4 regions of the Metabacillus sp. 84 genome follow, and region 1 is predicted to be linked to each of the others. Evidence: riboswitches for the same ligand, from Rfam matches in the RefSeq annotation. Region 1 holds a riboswitch; each other region holds the start of a gene.
What was found. A riboswitch is a leader RNA that binds a small molecule or an ion and turns the genes downstream of it on or off. The one in region 1 is predicted to bind S-adenosylmethionine.

Region 1 (4,559 bases):
CTCCCCGAATGGGAAACGCTCCCCCTCTTCCAAGCTTTTGGCCGGGTTCATCCTTCTTGCCTGAATCAGCAGGCTGGCGCAGGACAGGTTCTACCCTCCCAAAAAAGATTCATGCTGAAGAGGGATTCAGCTTGACAGAGCCTGTTATAAAGGCAGATGGCCTTTTAGATGGGATTAAGAAAACATGGGAGGAATCGGCATGTCAAAGGAAAATTCATTCGATATTGTATCCAAAGTCGAAATGCCTGAGGTTCAAAATGCTATAGCGGTTGCACTTAAAGAAATTCAAAACCGCTACGATTTTAAAGGAAGCAAAAGTGACATCAAGCTTGAAAAAGAAGATCTTGTCCTGATTTCAGATGATGACTACAAACTGGAACAGCTTAAGGACGTCCTCATCAGCAAATTAATCCGCCGTGAGGTTCCTGTAAAAAATATTCAGTACGGCAAAGTCGAGGGAGCATCCGGGGGTACTGTGCGCCAGCGCGGCAAGCTGGTTCAGGGAATCGATAAAGACAACGCTAAACGCATCAATAACATCATCAAAAATTCCGGATTAAAAGTAAAATCCCAGGTGCAGGATGACCAGGTCCGTGTCACAGGAAAGAACCGCGATGACCTCCAGCAAGTGATTGCTGCCATCCGGCAAGCGGAGCTCCCAATTGATGTACAGTTTATTAATTACAGATAATCAAAGGACGGGACCGCTGTAACGCGGTCTTTTTGTTATCCAAATGCAGCACAGATTAGAAGAAGCAGACAAGACATCCCCCGCAATGAACCATTCTTTTATTTTTCGAGTGCCTAAAGGGGGCTGACGGAGTCTGTCTCATCCGTTTTCTCCTTTCACTTCTTTTTGCAGGAAAAATGTTAGGCTAACCCCTTGAATGTTTTCGAAAAATTAGGTAAATTGGGAGTAATCGATTTTTAAATGAATATCGTTCTTATCAAGAGAAGCCGAGGGACTGGCCCGATGACGCTTCAGCAACCGGTCATGCAAGATTGCGTGCCAAGGTGCTAAATCCAGCTGAGCTGCCTGCTTGGAAGATAAGAAGAAGTCCGAATGTCAAAGCCTTCTTCTGCAGAAGGCTTTTTATTTTTCATTCTGCTGGATTCAAATGGTTATTTCCGCTAAAGACAGCTAACGCAACTTATTTTTCAAGAGGAGGGGGATTCCCGCATGGGATTTCTAGATGATTTGCAAAATCAGATTTTAGTAGCAGATGGTGCGATGGGAACCCTTTTGTACTCCCATGGGATCGACCGGTGCTTTGAAGAACTGAATAGATCAAGTCCCGATCAGATCCGGGGAATCCATGAAGCCTATATAAAAGCCGGGGCACGCGTCATCCAGACGAACACATACGGAGGAAATCATATCAAGCTATCCCGATATGGTCTGGAGGATGATATCCGGAAAATCAATTCACAGGCGGTCAAACTGGCGAGACAGGCTGCCGGCAGTCAGGCTTATGTGCTCGCAACGATGGGCGGGGTCCGCGCCTTCAAGAAAAGCTCACACACTCTGGAGGAGCTGAAGCGCAGCTTCCGCGAGCAGCTTTACGTTCTCCTGAATGAAGACATAGACGGGCTTTTGCTTGAGACGTTTTATGATTTGGAGGAGCTGAAGGCGGTTCTTGAGATTGCAAGAAAAGAAACCAATAAACCGGTTACCGCGAATGTTTCACTTCATGAAACGGGAGTTCTGCAGGATGGAACTTCGCTTGCAGACGGCTTAAAGCAGCTTGAAGAGCTTGGTGCGGATGTGGTCGGACTTAATTGCCGGCTCGGCCCTTACCATATGCTTGAATCTCTTGAGGAGGTTCCCCTTCCAAAGCATGCGTTTCTTTCGGTATATCCGAACGGCAGTCTTCCTTCTGTAGAGGAAGGACGCCTTATTTATGAATCGGACGAAAACTATTTTGGTGACAGTGCCCTTGCGTTCCGAAGCCAGGGTGCCCGCCTGATCGGCGGCTGCTGCGGGACAACGCCCAAGCATGTGAAAGCCATGGCGGATGCCTTGAGAGGTCTCGATCCGATCAGCGAAAAATCAGTGAAGGCCCGGAAAACAATCATCGTGCAGGAGAGTCCAGAGCCGGAATACCCTCCGCTCCACAAAATCGTGCAGGAGCGCCGGTCCGTCATTGTTGAGCTCGACCCTCCGAAAACACTTGGACTTGAGAAATTTTTTACCGGGGCTGAACAACTGAAGAAATCTGGAATAGACAGCATCACCCTGGCGGACAATTCCCTTGCTTCTCCGAGAATAAGCAACACAGCTGTCGGCACCCAGCTGAAGGAAAAGCACCATATGCGCCCTCTTATTCACATAACCTGCCGGGACCGGAATTTAATCGGACTGCAATCCCATTTGATGGGCCTGCACACTCTCGGACTTACAGATGTTCTTGCGATTACCGGAGACCCATCTAAGATCGGAGATTTTCCCGGAGCAACCTCCGTTTACGATCTGTCATCCTTTGACTTGATTTCACTGATTAAACAATTTAATGAAGGATTATCTTACTCCGGAAAGCCTTTAGGAGGAAAAACGAATTTTACTGTGGCTGGCGCGTTTAATCCCAATGTCCGCCATTTGAACAAGGCAGCTGAACGGCTTGAGAAAAAAATAGCGTGCGGGGCCGACTATTTCATATCCCAGCCAATCTATTCGGTCAAACAGATGGAGGAAGTTCATGACGCCGTAAGGCATCTTTCCGCACCGCTGTATATCGGCATAATGCCGCTGACGAGCAGCAGAAATGCGGAATTTATTCATCATGAAATACCCGGCATCAAGCTTTCAGACTCCATCCGTGAAAAAATGGCCGCTGCTGGAAACGATGCGGTCCAGGCTAAAAAGGAAGGCATTGCGATTGCAAAGGAATTGATCGACGCCGCCTTTGATCTTTTTAACGGCATCTACTTGATTACACCGTTTTTAAAGTTTGAATATTCGGCAGAGCTCGCCGAATACATTCATGAAAAAGAGAAGCTGCGTTCAGAAAGGGAGTTTTCAAATGTCCAGCATACGTGAACAAATCACTAAAAGAATCCTTGTATTAGACGGAGCCATGGGGACGATGATTCAGAACGCAAACCTGACAGCCGATGATTTCGGAGGCGAGGCCCTTGAAGGCTGCAATGAATATTTGTCCCTGACAAAACCTGACCTTATCTCCCACATCCACGAAGCCTATCTAGAGGCCGGAGCCGATATCATTGAAACGAATACATTCGGCGCCACCAGTCTCGTGCTTGATGAGTATGAGCTCGGCCACCTTGCTTATGAAATCAATTTCAAAGGAGCTTTGCTTGCCAAAAAAGCCGCCGATAAATTTACTGCTGAAGACCACCCGCGTTATGTTGCCGGTTCAATGGGGCCGACGACAAAAACGCTATCCGTTACAGGCGGAACGACCTTTCAGCACTTGGTTTCCACCTATGAAGAACAGGCCCGTGGATTGATTGAAGGCGGATCCGATCTTCTTTTACTGGAGACGAGCCAGGATATGCTGAATGTCAAAGCAGGCTTTCTAGGCATAAAAGAGGCCTTCGCAAAAACCGGAAAGGAACTTCCATTAATGGTCTCCGGGACGATTGAGCCGATGGGTACGACTCTTGCAGGGCAGACCATTGATTCGTTTTATATATCACTGGAGCATATGAACCCCCTTTCAGTCGGATTGAATTGTGCTACAGGCCCTGAATTTATGACCGACCATATCCGGACGCTTTCAGAAATGGCGGGAACGGCCGTGAGCTGCTATCCGAATGCAGGACTGCCGGATGAAGAAGGAAATTACCATGAATCTCCGTCCACACTGGCAGCAAAAATCAGAGGGTTTGCAGAAAAAGGCTGGCTCAACATTGTCGGGGGCTGCTGCGGCACGACCCCCGCTCACATCAAAGCCCTTGCTGAAGCTATGCAGGATTTGTCTCCAAGAAAAATCAGCACCCCTCTTAGCCAGCATGCCGTTTCCGGAATTGAGCCACTCGTATACGATGATTCCATGCGGCCCCTTTTTGTCGGAGAGAGAACAAATGTAATTGGCTCACGAAAATTCAAACGGCTTATTGCTGAACAAAAATTTGAAGAAGCCGCCGAAATCGCCAGACTTCAAGTGAAAAACGGAGCCCACGTTATTGACATTTGCCTCGCTGATCCTGACCGGGAAGAAAACGAAGACATGGAGCAGTTTATTCAGGAAGTGTCCAAGAAGATCAAGGTTCCGCTCGTCATTGACTCGACGGACCATCTCGTGATTGAAACAGCATTGAAATATTCACAGGGAAAAGCCATTATTAATTCCATCAACTTAGAGGATGGCGAAGAGCGCTTTGAAGCGGTCCTGCCGCTCGTCAAAAAATACGGAGCCGCCCTGGTTGTCGGGACGATAGACGAAACAGGAATGGCTGTAACCGCGGAGCGTAAACTTGAAATCGCCAAGCGCTCCTGCGATCTTCTTGTAAACAAGCATGGACTGAAACCCTCTGATATTATTTTCGATCCGCTTGTCTTTCCTGTCGGCACGGGAGATGAGCAATATATAGGATCT
Region 2 (4,559 bases), on a different contig from region 1:
ACTTCCTTCCATGAGAATCCGGGCTTTGTTGGACTTTTGGGTAAACCACTCTATTATGAAGATCAAAATTCCCCAAATGGCAATGGCAAAGAGGATATCTGCTATCCCGATATCTTCGTCATAAACGGCATTGCCCACCAATTCCCCGAGGACGAGAGCAGAAATAAAATCAAAGGTAGTAATTTGTGTGATCTGTGTTTTCCCAAGGAGCCTTGACATGACAAACAATCCGAAAAATCCCACAACCAGTTCAACTGCTATTTTAAACATATCCATGACAATCACCCTTAGTAGCTTGCACAGCTAACCGGACTTTCACTCAAATAAAAACCGGCAGCGGATTTCCGCTGTCGGTTATGTACGTTTTTTAATCATCGTTACATGTGGAATGCCGGCATCCATGAATGTACCTGAGCGTATTTCATAGCCGAGTCTTTCATAAAATGGTACCGCCTGGGTCTGCGCATTCAGCTTAAATTTTTCAATATTAGGCGCTGCGACGGTTTCAAGCTCTTTCATGATTATTTTACCGGCACCTCTCCCGCGATGGGAGGGAAGGATGCAGATGCGCTCAAGTTTCCCATAGCCATCCAACTCCCTTATTCTTCCGGTTCCGACTGGCTGGCTTTCATCGTAAAGCACTACATGAACAGCTGCTTCCTCATGCTCGTCTACTTCTTCTTCTGCCGGCACTTTTTGCTCTTCTACAAATACCTTCATGCGGATAGAAAAGGCATCCTGCATTTCTTTTTCTGTCTGAACGACTTTAGCGTGCATCAAAGATCTCCTTTTTCAAGGATAAACGTCTCGTATACCGTCCAGGCTCCGTTTTCAAGCTGATAAAGAAGATGGAAGCGGTCAATCATTTCAATATGATGATTCTCCTGCATTTTAAGCTGTCCAAGTACATCTGCCATTTCTGCATCCGATAGTTTTTGGCCAATGGTGATATGAGGAACAAATGAATATTCGGGCTCCTCTTCCAAAGCACCGGTATAAAGCTCATTATGAAGGGCTATCAGATTGTCATTCGGTTCCGCTTTTAAGTAAATAACATTATTAACGGGAGAAAAGGAGCTGATTTTTTGAACTTCCAGCTGAACAGGGCTGAATTTTTTAGCGATAGCCCGAAGTTCTTTGGAAATTTCTTTTATATTCTCATCCGATGCTTCAAACGGAGTGCGCAGGGTCAAATGCGGCGGAATGAGCGCATAATGAGGGTCATAGCGTTTTCGGTAAGAATTCGCCAGATCTTGAAGTTTTTTTGCCGGGAATAAGACAATTCCGTATTTCATTCAGGTTCCCTCCATTAGTTGAATAGTAAATTAGAACATGGCCTTCAGCGCATCAGGAAGCAAAGGCTGCCAATGAGTCCATGTGTGGTCTCCATCAAATTCTTCATATGTGTAAGGAAATCCTTTTTTTTCGATCGCTTTTTGCAATTCACGATTCGGTTCGATAAAATTCTGCACCTCTCCGGCAGTGGTTTTTACTTCAGTTTCTCTTATGCCGACCTGATGGTAAATCGTCATTTCCGGTCCTGATGTAAAGGACGAAACGGCCTCAAGCACCTGTGCATCAACATAAGGAGACTGCATAATGATTTTGCCAAAAATGCTCGGATAATCGAGAGCTGTCATGAATCCGATCGTAGCTGCAAGCGAATCACCGATCAGGGCACGGCCCTGACCCACCTGATAGGTCGGAAATTCCCGGTCCAGAAAGGGAACCAGTTCATGAGCGAGAAAACGCTTGTAGGCAGCAAACTTCGCCCCTTCAGGATGGTATTTCTCTCTCCGGTCCTTAACGTTTTTATAAGGAATTCCCACGATAATTAAATTTTCAGCGTTTCCGGTTTCCAGAAGTGATTCATATTGGCGGGCAATCCGCCCAAGCCTGAAGTAATCCTGACCGTCCTGGGCAATCAGGACGCTGTATTTATAGAGCGGTGAAAAGCTTTTGGGCAGGTAGGTGAGTACTGTCAGCTCTTCATCTAATGCCTCTGAAAAAAAAGAAGATTCTTTAACGATTCCAGTTTGCTTCTCCACTTGTAAGTCCTCCAGATGAATGTAATACAAGCTAAAAATTCACTTTTGAATTCGCTTCCACTTATTTTATCACGATTCTGGAAAAAATGCTGTTTTCAAAAGAGCAGAAAAGAATGAATGAAAAGCTTGAAAAAATCATAGATATACGGTAAGGTTATAAAAAATTCATATATTTCCGACGATTTATTCTTATCCAGAGAGGTGGAGGGACTGGCCCTGCGAAACCTCAGCAACCGGTAGACACGCGAACGTGACTGCGTACCAAGGTGCTAAATCCAGCAAGCAACTCGGAGCTTGGGAGATAAGAGGAAGAAATGTTTAAGCGACAAGCCTTCTTCTTATTTCAGGAGAAGGCTTTTTTGTATTCTTTTATTAAAAGAAATGAGGGGATAATATGACAAAACATACAGAAACGATCCTGGCTCAAATAGGCAACCGCAGTGAACAGGCGACAGGCGCCGTCAATCCTCCGATTTACTTAACGACAGCCTATCGCCATGCAGGAATTGGAGAGTCGACGGGCTTTGATTACATACGGACGGGCAACCCGACGAGAGCAATCGCTGAGCATGCTGTTGCGGAGCTTGAAGGAGCAGATCAGGGCTTTGCTTTCAGCTCCGGGATGGGGGCGATTCAGACGATTATGGCTTTGTTTAAAACAGGTGATGATTTAATCGTTTCGTCGGACATCTATGGCGGAACGTACCGGCTTTTTGAGCAGGAATGGCGCAAATATGGATTAACGTTTCAATATGATTCATTTACAAACCTGGAGCATACTGAAGCGAGAATCCTCCCAAATACAAAAGCGATTTTTCTAGAAACGCCAACGAATCCGCTTATGCAGGAAGCGGATATAGCAGCGGTCGCACAAATGGCAAAAAAGCATGGACTGCTGCTGATTGTCGATAACACTTTTTATACACCGGTCATCCAGCAGCCGCTGAAAAGCGGAGCAGATATTGTCATTCACAGCGCAACCAAGTACTTGGGAGGGCATAACGACCTGCTCGCCGGAATTGTGGCAGCGAAAGGCGAAGAGCTCTGCAGGGAGCTTGCGTCCCACCATAATGCAATCGGAGCCGTTTTATCCCCTTTTGATTCCTGGCTCCTGATCAGGGGGTTGAAAACGCTGGCATTAAGAATGAGGCAGCACGAGCTCAATGCTGCAGAAGTGGCGAAATTTTTAGAGGAAAGCCCAGAGGTAACGGATGTCCTTTATCCGGGAAGAGGGGGCATGCTTTCCTTTCGAATCGCTAAAGAGGAGTGGATCAACCCCTTTTTGAAAAATTTGAACATCATCACGTTTGCAGAGAGTCTTGGCGGGGTTGAAAGTTTGATGACGTATCCGGCTACCCAGACGCATATGGATATACCAGAAGAAATACGTACGGCAAACGGTGTCTGTAACCGGCTTCTGCGCTTCTCGGTGGGAATAGAGCACGCAGAAGATATCAAAGCGGATTTGAAGCAGGCATTCGAGGCTGTTAAGGAGGCGGAAAAAATTGAGCAATACTGATTGGTCAATGCAAACGAAGCTGCTGCACAACAGCCATAAAACAGATAAGGAAACGGGAGGAGTCAGCGTTCCCGTTCACCTGTCCTCCACTTTTCATCAGACTGATTTTGATCAGTTCGGGAAATATGATTATGCACGTTCAGGCAACCCGACAAGGGAAGTGCTCGAGAGGGCAATTGCTGATTTGGAAGGCGGTGCAAGAGGATTTGCTTTTTCCTCCGGAATGAGTGCGATCTCGACTGCCTTTCTTTTATTATCAAAAGGGGATCATGTTCTGGTGACTGAAGATGTATACGGAGGCACGTACCGGATGGTAACGGAGGTCCTGAGCAGATTTGGCATTGAATATACATTCGTGGACATGACGGATCTTCACAACGTTGCATCCAAAATCCGTCCAAATACAAAAGTGATCTATTTGGAAACCCCTTCTAATCCGCTTTTAAAAATTACAGATATCCAAGGGATGGTAAAACTTGCAAAAGCGAATGGGTGTCTTACTTTCCTGGACAATACGTTTTTAACCCCTGCACTGCAGCGTCCTCTTCAATTGGGGGTAGACGTTGTCCTTCACAGCGCAACAAAGTTTTTAGCCGGGCACAGTGATGTAGTAGCCGGACTTGCCGCAGTCAAAGATGAAGAATTGGGAAATCAGCTTTACAAGCTGCAGAATTCATTCGGGGCAATTTTAGGTGCACAGGATTCCTGGCTGGTGCTAAGAGGGCTCAAAACCCTTCATGTCAGGCTAAAACAGTCAACCGAATCCGCCCATAAGCTTGCTGCGTTTCTTTCTAAGCACCCTGCAGTAGAGGAAGTATATTATCCAGGCTTATCCTATCATCCGGGCTGGTCGGTGCAGCGTTATCAGGCAGAAGGGCCGGGAGCGGTGCTATCGTTCAAGTTATCGGATGAGGACGCGGTTAGAAAGCTCGTTCATCATGTGCAGCTCCCGGTGTTTGCAGTGAGTCTCGGAGCGGTGGAAACCATCCTCT
Region 3 (4,559 bases), on a different contig from region 1:
GCTTTCAGGATTGGCTCTTCCTTGGTCCGCAAGTGCAAATGAAGTCCAAAAGCCTGTTCAGCCGGCGGTTAAAGGTGTTTATTCAGATGAATGGGTGGATGCCGGGATTGAGAGAAGAAGTACGAAGTTTGAAAAATACTCAGCGGGCGCAGTCATTCAAACGCTTGGATTTGCTTTGAGTGTTCCTACAGCCAGCGTGAGCAACTATTTAGCCGGTCTCGTCAATATGGTCGTCTTAGGTGAATACAAAGTCGTTTACTTAAAGGATCATAAGTCTTTCAGAATGGCAGGGGCGACGCTTCAGGTAAAGCATGAGATTGAAGTGTACTCAGACAGCCACTATCAAAATAAAATCGGCGAGTATGAAATGATCACGAATGATACGGGCGGACCTAAATAAATGAACGGGAAGAGACTGGAGTGAACTCCAGTCTCTTGTTCTATTAAATGGAAATGAAAGAGAAAAGTAATCTTGGATGTAGATGCAAAATGAGCAGGATGATTGAGCGGATTGGGAGAGAATATTTTCGGTCTTTTTAGTCATTATTTTAAGCAAGTTTTGTTGCCTGGAAGCCGCTTTGGGTGTGCAAGCCACCCGTAATGGTCCTGAGTTGAGCAATTACATGGTTTCAGTTGGCTTTTTGGCTGGCCAAGGGGGCAATTGAATCATATCGACCGAGATTGTATTTTATCGACCTAATTTCGGCCGATATCGGCCGAAATTATTTTTTATCGGCCGAAATTTTATTAAATCGACCGTACTTAACCACATATCGACTATTCGTCAAATTTCGCGGCGGCCAGGAAAGCCCGGCCTTATTTTCTCCTCAGAAACGAAAAAGAGCATCGGAACCGATGCTCTTTTTCCTATTGATTATGAAAGACGGCATTTGAGATGAGTCTGAACAAATAATCTGTATGGTTTCTAAAGCCAGCTTCTATTCCTATTAGAGTGACCTGCTTATCTTTTTCGTGCACAATAACCGGCTGACCTTTAGCTGCTGAACGGTCTTTCCAGTGGCCGGCCGTGAAAAAGCTGTCTTCATTGGCAAAGGAGGCGGCAATGGTTGTATTTTCAGTGCTGGAAAACCAAACTGGCCCATATACGAAGCCCTCATCATTCTTGCTGTAGCCAGCTGAGAGAGGCGTTGAATGATAATCCACTTTCACAATTCCATTGCTGCTGGAGAAGCCTTTGTTGATTTCCACTGCTGTCAGCCCTGCGGATTTGGCAGCCTCTGCCCCTCCTGCTCCAATCGCAATAAAATGACCGCCTTGCTCCACAAATTGCTTGATTTCTTTATTGAATTTTTTCAGCTCCTCTTCACTTGATAACCCGAATTCTTTATTTGCTTCGCTTAAATTAAAGGAAGTAAGGCTGCTGCTTCCGCTGTATATAAAGGTGTCAAAGTCGTTCAATCCTTGCTTGGCTGCGTCCCTGGGATGAATTTCCGTTACATGGAACCCGAGACGTTCCAGAGCAAGTTTTGTACCTGAATGGGATTGAGCCTTTCCGATTCCGCCATCTTTTAAAATGGCAACTTTATGTTCTTTTACCGGCTCTGCATCTTCAGGAACTGGTTTTGAGCGTAAGGTTAATCCGGAATTCCGTACAGCCTTCCTGAGAACTTTTCCTTTTCCGTCCGCGTAAAAATTCCCATCGGGATCTTTATTAACAGCAATTCCTTGTTTTATGAGTGAATTGACTAGATGGACTGGATGAACAGATGTATTCGGAATAAAGTAGGGACCACTGCCAATCAATTTTCCGCGTGCACTTTTTTCACTCACTTCCTGTGTTTGAACAGATAATTCCTCTTCACTTTTAATCGCATCAAAGCCCCAAAGCTCAGACAGGTTCCAGGCTGCGATATCATACATTGCATCAATATCGTCAGTGATGTCCTCTCCTTCCCATAGGAAAGCGTTGGCAAGACCGGCCTTTGCCTGGTTAAGATCAACAATGTAGGTTCCTTTTTCGTAGCGCTTGCCCTTTGCACGAAACGGTTTTACAGCCTGCTCAACTTCCACATCGTTCTTCATTAGATGCTGCACAGCCTTTAGAACAGCGGTGTTGTCCGTTTTATTTTCCGGGATAATGTAGCTTTCAGGATAGAAGCCTTTTTCATTGTTTGGGTGTTCCCCTTTAACCCCGCGGTCAAAAACTTCCAGCTGGTCATGGAGCATCGCCTGCTTATTTTTCAAAGCAAATTGTAAAGCACCGGTTACGGCATCAACCTGCCATTTCACACCGTCCCAGTCATTTGCCGGTGCTTCCAGTGTATAGCCGAGACCGCCATGGAGCATGGCATAGGCCGGAGTATAAATGGGCGGATACACATCCCAGCCTGATTTTGAATCTCTAAGTGGAATATGAGTTCCCTCCATTGTTTTGTATAGGTCCGTTTTATACCCGGCTTTGCTTCTGACTAGGTTGGATTCCATCGCTTCAGCCTGCTGATTCATCCATTTATAAAGCAAATCATATTCATAATTCGGATTATGAGGCGGTGTACCCGGAAGAATCAGTCCGGGGTGCTTTTCTTCACCGCGCTGTCTTACGTAGCCGTGAAGGTCCAGAAGAACGAGGGGGTTAAGCTCCGCAATTTGCTTGACCACTGCCTTCGTTTCGGGCTGGGATTGGGTAATGAAATCCCGGTTTAAATCAATTCCGTTTCCATTAAAACGGGTAGCGTCCACCCGCCCATCCGGATTGGCATCGACATTGATAACGAGTGTAAAGTTCTTCAGGATGTCTTTTGTTTCCCGGTCATTTTTAAATCCGAATCGTTTAATCAAGCGGAGGGCTGCATCTGTACCGACAAATTCAGTTCCATGGATCGAGGCATGGATCAGAATAGGAGGCTTGATATCCGGGTTCGCTTTCAGGTAGCGCTGTGCTTTCTCGGGATTCTCATTCATCAGTTTCCGTAATCCTTTATATTTCAGCTGACCATGCTTCGATTTAGTATCTGAAATGGTAACGGTGTAGAGGTTTTTCCCGGAAGAAGATTTCCCTGTAATGTCCAATTGGATGCGGCTGCTTTGTTTTTGGAAAGCCTTTAATTTCCCTTCGAGAGCGTCATACGTTGTGTAGTCGTATTTCTCTGAATTGAAAAGGCTGTGTTTTCTTTCTGCCTCCTCAGCCAATGCCGCTGAAGGCAGCAGGCTTCCAATCAAACTCACACTTAGCAATAATGATAAAAAAGGTTTTTTGATCATTTCTGTCCTCCTAAACTTTTTTCAACATAAAAAGCCCCTTTCCAGAAAAGAAAGAGGCTTTGCACACAAAGGAATCCTCTCTCTTATCTGTCAGCTGAATGCTGCAAGAATTAGCACCGTGTTGACGATCATCAACCGGTTGCCGGGCTTCATAGGGCTTGTCCCTCCGCCTGCTCTTGATAAAAGAGTGTTCATATTGAATTAGTTCGAATTATAAAGGTTTCTAGGAAAGGGTCAATACATTTAGGCCAAAATGGTCCTTATGGTTTACAAGGAAATGGTAAAATAGGAAATATGCCCGTAAGAGGGCAGCAGTCAGAAGATTTGTTTTCCTCTGTCGCGAATTCATACGGGCAGCAGAATAGTCATTCGAAAAAAGCCAAAAAAGGAGAGCATGATCTTGAGCGAAGTATCGATTGAAAAAGCAGCTTTAGCAGATTCAGAGATTCTAACCAGCCTGATGAAGGAGACCTTTGACGCGGAGGCCCGAAGATGGCTTGCGGACAGTGACCCTTTCAGAGATTTCAATATCCAGCCACCGGGTTACCGATCGATTCACATGACGGAGTATAGCATTCAGGAACTCTCGTATTATAAAATACTTCATCAGGATAAAATTGCCGGCGGGCTTATCTTAACCATCTCCGGGAACATCTATGGCAGAATTGACCGTATTTTTGTAAGCCCTTCCTTACAGGGGAAAGGCATCGGTTCAAAGGCCCTTCAACTATTGGAAAAGGAGTTTCCACAGGTCACTTCATGGGAGCTGGAAACATCGAGCAGACAGCTGAATAATCATTATTTTTATGAAAAAGCAGGGTTTCAGAAAGTATATGAATCGGAAGACGAGTTTTGCTATGAAAAGCGAATGGACTCTGAAGATCCTTCAGTAAGAGTCCGTAATCAGGACTTGTCCGGCAAGCATTATGAAGATTGCAGAATGGCTGGAAGCAAGTATTATAAGGTGGATTTAGCGAGCAGTTCAATTGGCAACAGCAACGTTATGAATACTCATTTCAGCAATTGCAACATGAGTGGTACAAAATTCCAAAATATAAATTTCAGAAGCAGCCTGCTGGCGGATTTGAATCTCTCAGGCAGCCGGTTCGATCACGTTACGATGGGCGGAGTCCAGTTTAAAGATACGAGCCTTGATGGGAACGAGACACCGCTGACATTTGAAAGGTGTGATTTAGCAGGGGTCCGGATGGCAGGCTGCAGCTTAAAAGGTGCAGAGATTGACCAGTGTGATGTGTCTGATATGAAAATTAACGGGATTTCGGTTCAGGCTCTGTTCGAAGCATATGAAAGAACTGTGAATTCAGGACGATAAACCA
Region 4 (4,559 bases), on a different contig from region 1:
TGCCCAACTGACATGAGATTAGCAGCGACCAGCGGTCCTACAGCGTTGGCTACATTATTCATGCCAGCTGAAAAGGCTTCAAAGAATCCTGCCGCAATCAGGAGATAGATCAGCAAGCTCCCCCTCTTTGCCTCAAGCTTTGCGAAAAGCGGTTTGGCCATTTTGCAAACAGCATAGGTGATAAAAAAAGCTGCCGCCGGAATAATGACCCAAAACGCCATGATAACAAGGATGGATTGAACATAAAGGGCCTGGAAGGCTACCCCCACCCCGACTACTGCTCCGACCGTAACTTCACTGGTGGATAACGGGATGCCCATTAAATTCGCCATGAACAAAGAGATGGCTGCCGCTCCGATAATAACAAGAACAATTTCTATGGAAATCACGGATTTGGGGATTAGTCCTGAACTGATCGTCTTCACTACTTCTCCGCCGCCCAATACAGCACCGAGGATCACACCTATTCCGCAAAGAATAAGGGCTGCCAACCTGCGGGGAATGGCCCCTGTTCCATAAGCCACTCCCATCGATGCAGCCGCTCCGCTCGCACCGATATTCATGGCGAAAAATAAGCTTAAAAAAATTGCTGCAGCTTCCATTATCATTTACTCCTCACCCGTGAAGGCCGCATTCGGTTTTCTGTGTGCCATTCCATCGTCCTGACCTGCCGTCACTTACATCAATAGCAGGCTGTGTACAAGGCTTGCAGCCTATGCTCGGGTACCCCTGATCGTGAAGCATATTGTAATCCAGATCATTCTTATGGGCGAAACGCCAGACATCCTTCCACGTCCAATGGATGAGAGGACATATTTTTATGTTCTCAAATTTGCCGTCCCTGTTTAAAAACTCTGTATCTTTTCTGGAAGGAGACTGCTCTCTTCTCAAGCCGGAAATCCACGCTTTTTCGGTGCTCATTACTTCTCTTAGCGGGAGCACTTTTCTGATTTTGCAGCATTCATTCGGATTGGTTTTCCAAAGCTCATCTCCATGCTTTGCTGCCTGCTCCGCAACCGTTAACGGAGGTTTTTTCATCGTAATGTTTAAATCAGGATACCTTGCCTTTATCCGGTCAATTAGCTCATACGTTTCTTTGAAATGTACCTCTGTATCCAGGAAAACAATTCTTGCATTCTTTTTGATTCTGGATATTAGTTCAATCAGGACGATTCCTTCGATTCCAAAGCTGCAGGCATACACCAGTTCGTCCGCATAATGGCCGTATGCCCAGCTCAGCACGTGCAGCGCTTCTTTCAAATGATCTTCATTTTCAAAATCCGGATAGCTGCCGGTCCAGTTCTCATAAGTAAGCATGTTTGCACCTCTCTTAATCTAAACACAATGGTTTTATAGCCAACAGCTTCTGCCGCAATGGCCCGGCCGGGTACTCATGTAAGCACCCGGGACAAGCAGGTCTCTTGTAAAAAAATAAAAGCGGGACAGCACCAAAGCACAATAAAACATTTATGCCACAGCGCAGGTCCCGCCTCCAGTTTGTCTGGTCAGCGATCGTGATCCCTATTCTATTTCAATCTCACTTTTTCATTTTTTTCAAGCTGAATGATCTTCCCATCTTGAATGATCAGGGTAATCGATCCATATTTCATAGCTTGAAGCATTTCCTTTAGCTTTCCCATTACTTGATCAAGCTGATCTTGCTCCCCCACGGACAGCACTCCCTTTAACAAAATAGGCTCTGACAGCATTCAAGCTGATTAAACGGCATGTAACCGGACAGCAGCCGGACCGCCTAAAATCAACAGCAAAAAGCCTTCCATTTTAGAAAGACTAGTGAGGTTTTTCCCCTTATCTCTCAAAATGGGTTCCATTTTGCTGGATTTAGCACCTTGCTTTTCAGCAGGTTGCCGGGCTTCACAGGGCCAGGTCCCTCCACCGCTCTGGATAAGTATGATGTGTATTGATTTCAAATTTTAGCACAATTCGAACGATTGTCAACCCGAGTTTTCGGGTAGGTTTTATCAAAACTAAATCAAAGCTTGAATTGACTGGTTTTTTTAAGTTAAAAAAAACTTTACGATACGATAAACTATGGATATGAGGTGATTCGTGTGAAAAAAACCATTGTATCCTGGAGCGGCGGCAAAGACAGTGCCATGATGCTTCAAGTACTCCTTGAAAATCAAGAAATTCAAGTTTGCGGATTATTTACGGCAGTGGACTCTATTACAGGTCAAGTACCTTTTCACGGAGTTACGAAAGGTCTGATTGCAAAGCAGGCAGAGGAGCTGGATTTGCCGCTTCACATCATTGAAATTCCCCCCGCCGCCTCTAATAAGGAATATGATAAAAGCATGGGAGAATTTCTTAAAACTTGCAGAGATCAGAAAATCCTGCATGCAGCCTATGGTGACCTTTTTCTTGCAGATATAAAAAAATACAGAGAAGAATTGACAGCTCGGCATGGGATGAAGGCTATTTTTCCATTATGGGGAGAGCGGCCGGACAGATTATCCAAAAAATTTCAATCGGATGGGTTTTTGGCGGTTATTTCTGGCTTAGATGGAGCCAGGCTCCCTTATGATTTTCTCGGAAGGCACTATGATGAGTCTTTTGTAAACGCTCTTTTCGCATAGATTGTTGCTATTTTGACCACCCTATCGAGAGATGTGATAATATACTCTTTCAGGAGGGGGTTTTTCTATGTTTAACGACATCTATGCCAAATTCTCAGACTTATCTAAAGAAGATCAAATTAAGCTGTTTAAACTTTTAAAAGAAAACTTCATCGATAATGTAGAAGGTGATATGAAAGATGCGTACACAACCATTAGAGAAGCACGTTTTAAAGAAGGGTTAGGTTGTGTTCATTGTGGAAGCGTGAAGGTAAAACGAAATGGCAAATACAGAGGTAGACAAAGGTATCTCTGTCGTGACTGCGGAAAGTCTTTCAATGACCTCTCCAATACACCGATTTCGGGGACACGTTATCTCGGTAAGTGGGCTAAATACTTTCAAATGATGGTCGAAGGATACACTTTACCGAAAATCGCAAAACGGTTAAGAATACACATATCTACCGCCTTTTACTGGCGGCACAAGGTTCTTTTTTCTCTTCGTACAATGGGATTTCAAATGCTAAAAGGGATTGTCGAAAGTGATGAGACCTTCTTCAGAGAGTCACTCAAAGGAAGAAAGACTTTAGATAGGGAGCCAAAGAAACGAGGCGAAAGAGATAAGAAGAGAGGGATTAGTAATCTGAAAATTGCAGTTGTGGTTGCCCAGGACCGAGGCGGTCAAGTCATTGCTCAGAAGGCTGGAACTGGTCGTGTAAAAGCAGAAGAGATAGACGCGGTTATCGGAAGCTATATTGATCCGTCTTCTTTATTGTGCACGGATACAGCCACTAACTACAAGAAATTTGCCCAAATCAAGGCACTTAAACACGAGCCAATAAACCTAAGCAAAGAGGGGTACGTCAAAAAGGGCATCTACCATCTGCAAAACGTCAATAACTATCATAAACGTTTAAAAGGATGGATGGACAGGTTCCAAGGAGTGGCTACAAAGTATTTGGATAACTATCTTTATTGGTTCAGCTTCCTTCAGCAGTGTAAGAAGTTGGCTGAAAAAGAGCAGATAAATCAAATGCTTCTTAGTTCTTGTCAAAACTCAAATAGTATAACAGTGAGATTCTTGCGTGAAGTATAAAAAAGCCATTCCTATACGGAACGGCTGCACTAATATTAAATGGAATAACCAACGAGAAATTATGAGTGTTACTTATATTTGTTCAATATTCCATTCAAACCATTTTCCGTGACCATCAGTAGCACCGATAGTTTGATTGTATTCCACTCCATCAACAATATAATCAAGGTGGAGATTCCTGTCCCAAATATTATTATAGAGATGGAAAACATCTCTCTTCTCACCAATTTTACTTACCTTATCTAAAAGTTCGTGTTTCAAATCTTCTGGTATCTGATTTGCAACGTGAGTATGGAATATACAAATTACTGTGTCTTTAGGAAGTTCTTCCGCAATGTCGGTTAGCAGGGCTATTCCGTCTCCTTCTATGAGCTCTACTGGATTCTCCTTTAAATAACTTGCTGCACCTTCAAATAACTCCAACCTTTCCTCGTGTTCCGTCCAAATAAGGGATTTCAACCAAAGATAATCCTCATCTTCTCTGAGATCACTTATATGTAGATCGATACCAACTTTTGATACAACAGGGGGACTTTCAAGAAGAAATGAAGGAGAATTCAACCCTTTAATTTCAGAAGTTATATGAACGGTGGAATTTTTATTTCCGTAAATTTCATTATCTCCATACGAATAACTATATTTGTCCCATAAAAGCTGAAGACCCGCACTTGTACCAATTTCAATAAGTGATAAAGGTTTTTTCACTTTTTTATATATCATAGAGAACAGTGGATAGAGATATGCACAACGCCTAACCTCATTAGTCTGAACCAATTTACTTTTTAGAAGTGGAATAATTTCTTCTCTATTAACATTACAAAAGTCTTTAAAATACAGGAAAAGCTCGTCATCAATTTTTCTTGGATGTGTAGTCAGGCTTGGATAAT

Region 2: another riboswitch for S-adenosylmethionine. It lies ahead of ACQCV8_RS19045 (methionine biosynthesis PLP-dependent protein); the one in region 1 lies ahead of ACQCV8_RS13625 (bifunctional homocysteine S-methyltransferase/methylenetetrahydrofolate reductase).
Region 3: another riboswitch for S-adenosylmethionine. It lies ahead of ACQCV8_RS19095 (M14 family zinc carboxypeptidase); the one in region 1 lies ahead of ACQCV8_RS13625 (bifunctional homocysteine S-methyltransferase/methylenetetrahydrofolate reductase).
Region 4: another riboswitch for S-adenosylmethionine. It lies ahead of ACQCV8_RS10210 (YezD family protein); the one in region 1 lies ahead of ACQCV8_RS13625 (bifunctional homocysteine S-methyltransferase/methylenetetrahydrofolate reductase).

What each region holds. Positions count from the first base shown of each region.
Region 1 covers NZ_JBNILN010000007.1:83,336-87,894, reverse strand. The annotation lists gene ACQCV8_RS13630 (YajQ family cyclic di-GMP-binding protein) at 200-691, shown strand; SAM riboswitch class I at 942-1,054, shown strand; gene ACQCV8_RS13625 (bifunctional homocysteine S-methyltransferase/methylenetetrahydrofolate reductase) at 1,181-3,037, shown strand; gene metH (methionine synthase) at 3,021-4,559, shown strand, end outside.
Region 2 covers NZ_JBNILN010000018.1:21,581-26,139, forward strand. The annotation lists gene ACQCV8_RS19025 (DUF421 domain-containing protein) at 1-276, opposite strand, end outside; gene ACQCV8_RS19030 (GNAT family N-acetyltransferase) at 355-777, opposite strand; gene ACQCV8_RS19035 (YjcG family protein) at 777-1,295, opposite strand; gene ACQCV8_RS19040 (esterase family protein) at 1,326-2,048, opposite strand; SAM riboswitch class I at 2,235-2,356, shown strand; gene ACQCV8_RS19045 (methionine biosynthesis PLP-dependent protein) at 2,443-3,567, shown strand; gene metC (cystathionine beta-lyase) at 3,575-4,559, shown strand, end outside.
Region 3 covers NZ_JBNILN010000018.1:30,507-35,065, forward strand. The annotation lists gene ACQCV8_RS19090 (hypothetical protein) at 1-400, shown strand, start outside; gene ACQCV8_RS19095 (M14 family zinc carboxypeptidase) at 868-3,222, opposite strand; SAM riboswitch class I at 3,303-3,408, opposite strand; gene ACQCV8_RS19100 (GNAT family N-acetyltransferase) at 3,683-4,555, shown strand.
Region 4 covers NZ_JBNILN010000004.1:250,639-255,197, forward strand. The annotation lists gene ACQCV8_RS10200 (anion permease) at 1-602, opposite strand, end outside; gene ACQCV8_RS10205 (phosphoadenylyl-sulfate reductase) at 616-1,317, opposite strand; gene ACQCV8_RS10210 (YezD family protein) at 1,527-1,640, opposite strand; SAM riboswitch class I at 1,807-1,912, opposite strand; gene ACQCV8_RS10215 (hypothetical protein) at 2,073-2,597, shown strand; gene ACQCV8_RS10220 (IS1595 family transposase) at 2,665-3,672, shown strand; gene ACQCV8_RS10225 (DUF2332 domain-containing protein) at 3,745-4,559, opposite strand, start outside.